2 regions of the Halobacillus amylolyticus genome follow, and region 2 is predicted to be linked to the other one. Evidence: predicted binding sites of a transcription regulator. Region 2 holds the regulator's gene; the other holds the start of a gene.
The links. The regulator CtsR, encoded in region 2, represses protease genes until heat stress. The targets are predictions, from matches to a motif close to ATGGTCAATAAAGGTCAAACA.
Positions count from the first base shown of each region.

Region 1 (5,674 bases), 1.3 Mb from region 2:
TCCCAATTGATGCAGACTTAATGTTTGATGTACGCTTTTTGCCTAACCCGCATTACGTTGAAAATATGCGTCCGCTGACAGGACTGAATACAGAAGTATCCTCGTACGTATTCAAGTGGTCAGATACTCAGAAGTTTCTTGAAAAGCTTAAGGATCTGCTGCAGTTCATGCTTCCACAGTATAAACGAGAAGGGAAGAGCCAACTCGTAGTAGCGATTGGGTGTACGGGTGGACAACACCGCTCCGTTGCATTAGCTGAGTATCTCTCTAACTATTTTTCAAGTGACTTTGTGACACATGTTACGCATCGAGACATCGACAAAAGAAAGGGTTTGTAAACCATGGATCGTCTTAAAAAGCCCAGGGTTGTAGTCATTGGCGGAGGAACGGGGATGCCTGTTTTATTAAGGGGGCTTAAATACTTCCCTATTGATTTATCTGCCATTGTGACCGTTGCAGATGATGGGGGGAGCTCAGGGAGATTAAGAGATGAACTTTCCATCCCTGCACCCGGCGATATAAGAAACGTTCTGGCGGCCTTGTCGGATGCAGAACCTATGCTGCTTGATTTATTTCAACATCGTTTTGCAAACGGTAATGGACTGTCCGGCCACTCGATGGGAAACCTGCTATTAGCTGCTATGACGTCAATGACGGGCGACTTTTACCACGGTGTTAAAGAAATTTCACGTGTGTTAAATGTGAAAGGGAATATCTATCCGATTGCCAATCACTCTATGAACCTTCATGCAGAAATGGAAGATGGTACTCTTGTGACAGGTGAATCAAACATTCCTAAAGTGAATAAGCGCATCAAACGCGTGTATGTCAGTCCTTTACCTATTCAACCTCTCCCAGAAGCAATGGAGGCAATAGCATCGGCTGATTTAATCGTTATTGCACCAGGAAGCTTGTACACAAGCATATTACCAAATATTATTATTCCTGAGATTGGTCAGGCGCTAAGGGAAACAAACGCGAAGGTGACATACGTTTGCAATGTGATGACACAAGCGGGAGAAACATCAGGTTACACAGCGGCTGATCATGTGAAAACCTTACATGATCATGTAGGAGAAGGCTGTATCCATTCAGTTATTGTTCATAATAAACCGATTGGGCAAAATATGAGAAAAGTTTACGCTGAAGAAAATGCAGAGCCAGTCCATTATGATATGGATCGTATTAAAGCAATGGGGTTGAGAATTATTGAAGAAGACATCATTGATAGAAGTCAGTCAACGATCCGTCATGATACAAATAAACTAGCTCATTTGCTTCATTCATTATTATAGATTTTCTTTTGTAAAAGTAAAAAGTCTGCGTGTTGTGGTTTTAATGACCCTTCACGCTTTTCAAATGTATAGCCTAGAGGCACAAAGACCTTCTAGGTATAAGCGATTCAACCGTAGCTCTACAAGGTGTGTTAAGTAGGGGCGGTATGTTTTTGTGGGGACAGACCTTACACAACATAGGGCCGTTTGTGTTGAAACATCTCCGACACACGCGCCCATCTTAGTCGAACTTTCATAAAACGTGTCTACAAGGTCGCTTGCAATTTTCTTAAATAGGGGGTGTACATCCGTGTCGTTTGCATCAGAGATTAAAAAGGAATTAACGAACGTTGAAGCAGATGAGAGCAGTAATGAATCAGAATTGGCAGCTCTTGTCCGTATGAATGGGACATTTTCATTATCAAATCAGTCCTACTTGTTGGATATCCAAACAGAGAACGCCGCCATTGCCAGGCGTATTTATACATTGTTGAAAAAGTTGTATCCATACCCAGTCGAACTCTTAGTCCGTAAAAAAATGCGTTTGAAGAAGAATAATGTGTATATTGTTAGAATGAAGGATAATGCGGAAAAGGTATTAAAGGATTTAGAAATCTTGAATGGACCTCTTTCCATCAATCCAGAAATTCCGAAGAAATATTTAAAATCAACTGGCGGTAAGCGTGCTTACTTGCGTGGAGCCTTTCTGGCCGGAGGATCAGTCAATAATCCTGAGACTTCTTCTTATCATTTAGAAATTTACTCGTCTGATGAATCCCATAATGAAGCATTATGTGAGCTAATGAACGGTTTTGATCTACATGCAAGGACATTGGAGAGAAAAAAAGGTTTTATTACTTATTTAAAGGAAGCAGAGAAAATTACAGAACTAATTAGTAATATTGGGGCTCACCAGGCTTTATTCAAATTTGAAGATGTACGTATTGTTCGGGATATGCGTAATTCAGTAAACCGCCTCGTCAATTGTGAAACAGCTAATTTAAATAAAACAATCGGTGCAGCATTTAGACAAGTAGAAAATATCAGGTTTATTAAAAAGTCCGTTGGTTTAGATGCATTGCCTGACAAACTTCAAGAAATCGCCACTTTACGCCTGCAGCATCAAGAGGTATCACTAAAAGAGTTAGGTGAGTTGGTCTCAGGAGCACCGATAAGTAAGTCAGGTATTAACCATCGTCTACGAAAAATTGACGATTTTGCGAACAAAGTTAGGCGTGGAGAAGTGAAGGAAAGTAATCAAAACTAATGTAATCTTAAATATTTCATGCTATAATGATTTAAAATTAAGGAACGCTTTCAACCGGGGAGCGTTCTTTATTTAAAGGGATTGTATGCGCTTTCTGAAAATAATCGAAGTGACAATAGAGAGAGGAGAATGATTGGTGATTGAACAGTCGATAACCATTGAACTAGAAACAGGATTACAAGCGAGACCTGCTGCACAATTTGTACAACAGGCTAACCGCTTTTCATCCCACATATTTATTGAGAAGGATAAAAAGCGTGTGAACGCTAAGAGTATCATGGGTCTTATGAGTTTGGCAGTAGGTCATGGTGAAGAAATTACACTAATAGCAGATGGTACCGATGAAGAACACGCTGTAAATCAGTTAGCTGATTTTGTTAAAGAATAGTAGACATTTTCATGTGAATATATGAACAATTTGTGAATGATAAGACATAAGGGAACGTTCTCATATGATGTACTTCGATAAAAGCAATAGTAAAAGCCCGCTGGTTCCGCCAGCGGGCTTTTACTAAATAAATTATTTATCGCTCGTCTTTTCCATGACTTTATCAATTAAACCGTACTCAACGGCTTCGTGTGCAGACATGAAGTTATCACGATCAGTATCGCGCTCAATTACTTCAAGAGGTTGACCTGTGCGTTCAGAGAGGATCTGGTTAAGTTTCTCGCGCATCTTAATAATGCGCTTCGCATGAATTTCGATATCGGATGCTTGGCCTTGTGTACCGCCAAGTGGTTGGTGAATCATAACTTCACTGTTAGGTAATGCATAACGTTTTCCTTTTGCACCAGCGTTAAGAAGGAAAGCACCCATGGAAGCTGCCATACCTGTGCAGATTGTAGATACGTTAGGTCCAATAAACTGCATCGTGTCATAGATGGCCATACCAGATGTAATGGATCCACCCGGAGAGTTGATATAAAGTGAAATGTCTTTCTCAGGATCCTCAGCAGCTAAGAATAATAGCTGTGCGACGATTGAGTTGGAAACATTATCATCAATAGGACTGCCTAGCATAATAATCCGATCTTTTAATAAACGGGAATAAATGTCATAGGCGCGTTCTCCGCGATTTGTTTGCTCAATTACTGTTGGGATTAAATTCATTTGTAATTTCCTCCTTTTCATCATTACATATATGATGGAATATGTTTTTATCATACAGTTAAGGTCAGGAAAGGTCAAACGAAAAGATTGTTCCATTTTGACCTATTTCCTTGGTACTTAGCCGAACTTTTTCAGAGTCCGTTTAACCGAACTTCCCTATACCATCATACCCTAATTCATTAGGGATAAACCTATGATTTATAATGAAAATTAGTTAGATTCAAATACAAATGGTCTTGATTTTACTCACAAACAACCGTATAATAGATTTTGCCTTTCGTAATTTGCGCCCGTAGCTCAGTTGGATAGAGCGATAGATTCCGGTTCTATGTGTCGGGGGTTCGAATCCTCTCGGGCGCGCTACTGTAATAGTTGATCTGGCTTTCTCCCACACTGTTTAATTTTGCAGGTGGGAGTTTTTCAGTTGAATACTTTAGTCTTTTTCAGTAGTATTAACTATTATCAAGCATGTTGATTGTGTATAGATAAGCCGCTTGCTCTTCCACGAAAAGGAGATATTATGACAACTATTATTCGTTTCAAAATCATATCAACAGAACAGATTCCAGAAGATCGCAGAATTCATGTTTTTGATATACAGAGACAGAAAAGGCTGTCATTTAATTTAAAATCACTTTACCGTTCTCTTGAGCGCAGCGAAAGTGGGATAGAATTAAAAGAGTTTTTGGAAACGAAAAAATTTAAAATTGAACATGGGTTTTACGATTACAAGAGTCACGTTTCCTAACGTGGCTCTATTTATTTATAGAAGTTGTTCAAAAAGTCACCAAATGATAAACGGCGAATTTCTTCGTTGCTCGGTTTTTCCGGTCCTCACGTATTAGAAGCATACGCTGTGGTCCTCAAAACTTTCGCGCCTCAAACTTCTTGTTTCTCATTTGGCAACTTTTTGAACACTCACTTATAATAATAATAGGAAAATGGTACATTTTAATTATTAGAGGGGGAGAAAGTATTGAATACATTAACACTCTACAGAAAGAATAACTGTTCATTATGTGATGAGGTAAAAGAACTGGTTGACTTTCTTTCCATGGAATATCAGATAAAAACTACCGAGGTTGATATTGAAGAAGACGAAGAGTTGCTCCAGGCTTATTTTCTTGAGATTCCCGTACTATTTATTAATGGAGAAAAAATTGACTATCGTCAAATTGATGTTTTTTCTTTAAGAGAGCGTTTACAGTAAGATTTTTGAGTTGCACAGCTTGATAGGCACTGGTAGTATATAGGGTGAAAAGGATATTTTTTTGCTCCGAGTGGGACGGATTGTGACTACCTGGGACATATCTATCCCAATGAATATACTTTTCAATATAAAGGAGCTTTTTCATGAGAGCTTTAATTGACTTACAAAAGAAATTATTTCCTGATGTTCTTGAGATTATGCAACGACGCTATCAACTACTTCACTATATTCGACTTATGCAGCCTGTGGGAAGAAGAGCATTATCTGATAACAGCCAGCTTGCTGAGCGAACGGTAAGAAGCGAAGTGGATTTCCTTAGTAAACAAGGGGCCGTAGAGATTACCTCAAGAGGTATGCATTTAACTTATGAAGGGCAAACCATTCTTGAACAGCTTGCCGAGTTTATAAAAGATGTTACGGGCATAAAGGTTTTAGAACAGCAGTTAAAGGAAAAATTAAAACTAGATCATGTTGTTGTTATCCCCGGGGATAGTGATGAGTTAGATTGGGTCAAACAGGAAATGGGTAAAGCTTGTGTTGAATACTTGAAAACACATTTAGATACAGGAGAAACGGTCGCCATTACCGGCGGATCGACCATGGCTTCCGTAGCGGAGATGATGACACCTCTTGAAAAAGCTAATCATTGTATGTTCGTCCCTGCCCGTGGAGGTCTCGGAGAGCGGGTAGAGAATCAGGCAAATACGATTTGCGCTGAAATGGCAAAAAAAGCACGGGGTGATTACCGGCTGCTTTATGTTCCAGATCCTCTAAGTGAAGAATCTTATCAGACGATCATCGAAGAACCTTCT
Region 1 is NZ_CP095075.1:3,886,373-3,892,046, forward strand. Features, by position in the region: gene rapZ (RNase adapter RapZ) at 1-338, shown strand, start outside; gene MUO15_RS19520 (gluconeogenesis factor YvcK family protein) at 342-1,295, shown strand; gene whiA (DNA-binding protein WhiA) at 1,585-2,541, shown strand; gene MUO15_RS19530 (HPr family phosphocarrier protein) at 2,678-2,929, shown strand; gene clpP (ATP-dependent Clp endopeptidase proteolytic subunit ClpP) at 3,062-3,652, opposite strand; tRNA gene MUO15_RS19540 (tRNA-Arg) at 3,939-4,012, shown strand; gene MUO15_RS19545 (hypothetical protein) at 4,173-4,400, shown strand; gene MUO15_RS19550 (glutaredoxin family protein) at 4,629-4,862, shown strand; gene MUO15_RS19555 (sugar-binding transcriptional regulator) at 5,006-5,674, shown strand, end outside.
Region 1: a site for CtsR is predicted at 3,713-3,733, ahead of clpP (ATP-dependent Clp endopeptidase proteolytic subunit ClpP). Genes of this name have one in related genera too.

Region 2 (5,674 bases):
TTTGTGATACTTTTTCACCTTTACCAATTAATTTTTCCACTTCTTGCTGAATCTTACTTGACTCGAGGCTTAAAGCTGTTAAAGATTTAGCAGCAATTCCCTCTCCTTCACTTACTAATCCTAATAAAATATGCTCTGTTCCAATGTTATTATGACCTAATCGAACCGCTTCTTCTTGTGCTAAAGCAAGTACCTTTTGTGCGCGTTCAGTAAATCGTCCAAACATCATGGATACAACCTCCTTGCATTTATTCTTTATTTTCTAATTGTAGTCTTTCACGAATGAGTGAAGCCCTTCTAATATCTCGCTCGGACGGGGACAATGTTTCTTTCGCATACTGCTGTAGAAATCCAGGTTGTGTTAGTACCATCAACTCATTGAGGATGGTTTTTGGCACATGATCGATAAATCCAAGATCAATACCCAGCCTAAGGTCGGATAAACATTTAGCGGCCTCTTTAGACTCTATGATTCGACCATACTTTAAAACACCATACGAGCGAAAAATTCGATCCTCAAGCTGTATGCCTGAGCGATGCATCAATGCTTGTCTTGCCCTTCGCTCCTGATCAATCAGTTGTTTTACTACACTATGGAGATCCTCTACGATATCTTCTTCAGATTTCCCTAGTGTTATTTGGTTTGATATTTGAAAAATACTGCCTACTGCCTCACTGCCTTCCCCATAAATTCCTCGAACGACTAAACCAAGCTGGTTAATGGCAGGGGTCATTCGGTTAATCTGCTGGGTCATGGCGAGAGCCGGAAGATGCATCATCACCGATGCCCTCATCCCGGTACCCACGTTTGTAGGGCAAGCAGTAAGATAACCGCGTTTTTCATCAAACGCATAATCAATCTTCTCCTCCAGCCAATCATCAAGCTGTGAAGCCTGCTCTAAAGCCCTATCAAGTTGGAACCCTGGAAAATATAACTGTATGCGAATATGATCCTCTTCATTAATCATAATCGATACCTGCTCATTTTGAGAAATTAGAGAAGCAGAGTGTACTGAGTTGTTCGTTAAATGCGGACTAATCAAATGCTTCTCTACAAGAACCCTTTTCTCAATCGGCTGCAGATCATTCATTTTAACTATTTCAAAATTTTTATAATCCCTAAACGACTCGTTGCGAAATTCTCCATTGAAGAAATTTAATACTTTTTCCAGATTATCTTCGGAAGAAATCGTCGGAAACGGAATGCTTGAGAAGTTACGCGCTAATCGAATACGGCTGCTTAAAACAATATCACTATCCGGGCCATCTTGTTTCATCCATGGACTAATGGCTTCATTCATGAATTGCTGTAATGACATTAGCTCTCCCCCTCCTCTCTTTGCTGGAGTTGGTCATCCAAAGAGCGAATCTCATCTCTAATCTTGGCCGCTTCCTCGAATTCTTCTTGTTCGATTAACCGCACAAGCTCAGATTTATATTGATCCATTTGACGCCTAAGATGCAAGTTACCTCCTTCACGCCTAGGGATCTTTCCATCATGGCGTGTATTTTCGCTATGCACACGGCGGAGAATTGGATTTAGTCGTTCGTCAAATGTCTCATAACATTTTGCACAACCAAACTTTCCAGCTCTGGCAAATTCCTGAAAAGTTAACCCACATGTCGGACATTTAAGCTGTTCTTTTTGCTGCTGAGCATCCATTTGCTGACCATTAAAGGATTGTTTTGGTTCGTAATTAAATAGTCCTGTCAATAAATCGTTCAATGTAAAGCTTTCTTCATGGTCATGCATATATCCTTTTTCTTTCGCACATTTTTCACAAACATGGACTTCGGTCTTTTCTCCGTTCATTAACTGTGTTAAATGAACGGTGGCAGGACGGTTATGGCATCGTTGGCATTCCATAACATTCTCTCCCTTCTATGTTAGCTTGTATATTTCAGGGTGAATAGCATAGCCGTAAGAATCCTTGAACGGACCTCGTCCCTTAGAGGAAGGGGGAAAGCGAGAACTTCACGATCCATTGCACTGACCATCATACGTGCTTCACGGCTTGTGATACTGTTATTTTCAAGTAACCTCTCGATAATATCTATCGCTATAGATTGAGAAACCTTTGGATGGATGAGATGTATAATATCATCAATCATCTGTGCTTCAGATCGATGTTGAATACGGCGTATCCGAATATAACCGCCGCCCCCGCGTTTACTTTCAACTATATATCCTTTTTCCACAGTGAAACGTGTTTTAATCACATAATTAATTTGTGAAGGTACACATTGAAACCGATCAGCAATCTCACTTCGCTTAATTTCAATGGCTTTCTTCTCATTATCATTTAAAATATTCTTTAAATACTCTTCTATGATGTCGGATATATTCCGCATCTTCCCTCCCCCTCTTTTGACTTTGACTATCTTTGACTATAATTTTATTATACTCATTTTAAACACATTCGCAAATAAAATGTTTGTGTGTTTACACCTCTCATCATTCCCTAATCGGGTAAAGGTTAAAACAAAAAAACTATACGATTTCTCGTATAGTTTTCTTTATCTTCTTTGTTCAACCTGTAAGACATTATCGACTTTTGATAACTGTTCAAGTAAGGAAGTATCATTAATCTCCTGTCCCTTAGTAATTTGAATAAGAATGTTTTTTGTTCGATTATTTAAATTTTCTATCTCCACTTTTTGAAGTGAAATACCTTGCTCATCAAAGATTTCAAGTAACTTACTTGCTTCAATTCTTTCGTCTGCCAGGAGTACGTAGGAATTCTTGAAATAGCCACTAAAGTACTTTTTCTCTAGATTATTTAAAAAGATAAGGCTCAGTAGCACTAAAATTGTAGCAAGTACGGCAACATCATACATACCAGCTCCAACAACTAATCCCAATCCAGCAACCGTCCAAATAGAAGCAGCTGTCGTAAGCCCACGGATCGTCATCCCGTTAACAATAATTGTCCCAGCTCCTAAAAAGCCAATACCACTAATGACGTAGGAAGGGAGGCGTGATGGGTCAAAACGGACATTATCATGATTACTAATAAATTCTTCAAACCCATATAATGATAAAAGCATCATAAGACAAGCACCGATACCGACTAGTATATGGGTGCGAAACCCTGCGGAATGATTTTTCAACTCCCGTTCAAACCCTATAATCCCTGATAAAAGTAAGGCAATAAATAAGCGAATAAAAAATAAATCTAAGTTATCGTTAAATAAATCAAAATCATCCATACCAATACCACCACCCTTTGTTCAGGAAATAATGTGTCTACTTATATTATTATATAGTAAAAAACCGGAAGCATATGCTTCCGGTTTAACTACAATATAATGACGTGGCCGCGTCCTACTCTCACGGGGATCGACCCGACTACCATCGGCGCTGAAGAGCTTAACTGCTGTGTTCGGCATGGGAACAGGTGTGGCCTCTTCGCTCTCGCCACCACATCATGGGTTATGAGGTGAACCCTCAAAACTGGATAAGACATCCAAGACCAACATCATGTTTTAACGTTTGACAATCTAGCTCCGACTCCCAAGTCCTCATGTTCTAAGTCATCTCTCTTCAAGGTTGAAAAACCACAGCCTTTACGTGAGCTCACTTAGCCCAGCGGACGTAAACGGTCGTCTCCGCTTTTTAATATAGTTAAGCCATCGATTGATTAGTATCCGTCAGCTTCACGTGTCACCACGCTTCGACCTCGGACCTATCGACCTCATCGTCTCTGAGGAATCTTACTTACTTGGCGTAAGGGGAAATCTCATCTCAAGGGGGCTTCATGCTTAGATGCTTTCAGCACTTATCCCGTCCACACGTAGCTACCCAGCGATGCTCCTGGCGGAACAACTGGTACACCAGCGGTGTGTCCATCCCGGTCCTCTCGTACTAAGGACAGCTCCTTTCAGATTTCCAACGCCCACGACGGATAGGGACCGAACTGTCTCACGACGTTCTGAACCCAGCTCGCGTACCGCTTTAATGGGCGAACAGCCCAACCCTTGGGACCGACTACAGCCCCAGGATGCGATGAGCCGACATCGAGGTGCCAAACCTCCCCGTCGATGTGGACTCTTGGGGGAGATAAGCCTGTTATCCCCGGGGTAGCTTTTATCCGTTGAGCGACGGCCCTTCCATACGGTACCGCCGGATCACTAAGCCCGACTTTCGTCCCTGCTCGACTTGTAGGTCTCGCAGTCAAGCTCCCTTGTGCCTTTACACTCTGCGAATGATTTCCAACCATTCTGAGGGAACCTTTGGGCGCCTCCGTTACTCTTTAGGAGGCGACCGCCCCAGTCAAACTGCCCACCTGACACTGTCTCCGAACCGGATCACGGTCCTGGGTTAGAATGTCCGTACAGCCAGGGTGGTATCCCACCAGCGCCTCCACCGAAGCTAGCGCTCCGGGTTCTCAGGCTCCCACCTATCCTGTACAAGCTGTACCAACATTCAATATCAGGCTACAGTAAAGCTCCACGGGGTCTTTCCGTCCTGTCGCGGGTAATGCGCATCTTCACGCATAGTATAATTTCACCGGGTCTCTCGTTGAGACAGTGCCCAAGTCGTTGCACCTTTCGTGCGGGTCGGAACTTACCCGACAAGGAATTTCGCTACCTTAGGACCGTTATAGTTACGGCCGCCGTTTACTGGGGCTTCGGTTCAACGCTTCGCGCAGAGCGCTAACGCATCCCCTTAACCTTCCAGCACCGGGCAGGTGTCAGCCCCTATACTTCGCCTTACGGCTTCGCAGAGACCTGTGTTTTTGGTAAACAGTCGCTTGGGCCTTTTCACTGCGGCTCCTCGGCAGAGGAGCACCCCTTCTCCCGAAGTTACGGGGTCATTTTGCCGAGTTCCTTAACGAGAGTTCTCCCGCTCACCTTAGGATTCTCTCCTCGCCTACCTGTGTTGGTTTGCGGTACGGGCGCCTCTTTCCTCACTAGAGGATTTTCTTGGCAGTGTGAAATCAGGAGCTTCGGTACTTAAATTCCCTCCCCATCACAGCTTGACGTTGCCGAGCGGATTTGCCTGTCTCGACCGTCTTACTGCTTGGACGCACACATCCAGTGGTGCGCTCTCCTTATCCTCCTGCGTCCCCCCGTCGTTCAAACGGAAAGGAGGCGGTACAGGAATATCAACCTGTTGGCCATCGCCTACGCCTTTCGGCCTCGGCTTAGGTCCCGACTAACCCTGAGAGGACGAGCCTTCCTCAGGAAACCTTGGGCTTTCGGTGAAAGAGATTCTCACTCTTTTTTCGCTACTCATACCGGCATTCTCACTTCTAAGCGCTCCACCAGTCCTTACGGTCTGACTTCGCAGCCCTTAGAACGCTCTCCTACCACTGATCCGTTCGGATCAATCCGCAGCTTCGGTGGTGTGTTTAGCCCCGGTATATTTTCGGCGCAGAGTCACTCGACCAGTGAGCTATTACGCACTCTTTCAATGATGGCTGCTTCTAAGCCAACATCCTGGTTGTCTAAGCAACTCCACATCCTTTTCCACTTAACACACACTTTGGGACCTTAGCTGGCGGTCTGGGCTGTTTCCCTTTCGACCATGAACCTTATCACCCATGGTCTGACTCCCAGAACAAAGTCGTTGGCATTCGGAGTTTGACTGAATTCGGTAACCCGGTAGGGGCCCCTCGTCCAATCAGTGCTCTACCTCCAAGACTTTCTATTCTGAGGCTAGCCCTAAAGC
Region 2 is NZ_CP095075.1:2,601,325-2,606,998, forward strand. Features, by position in the region: gene clpC (ATP-dependent protease ATP-binding subunit ClpC) at 1-229, opposite strand, end outside; gene MUO15_RS13450 (protein-arginine kinase McsB) at 249-1,319, opposite strand; gene MUO15_RS13455 (protein-arginine kinase activator protein McsA) at 1,319-1,867, opposite strand; gene MUO15_RS13460 (CtsR family transcriptional regulator) at 1,888-2,352, opposite strand; gene MUO15_RS13465 (MgtC/SapB family protein) at 2,518-3,210, opposite strand; rRNA gene rrf (5S ribosomal RNA) at 3,313-3,426, opposite strand; rRNA gene MUO15_RS13475 (23S ribosomal RNA) at 3,622-5,674, opposite strand, start outside.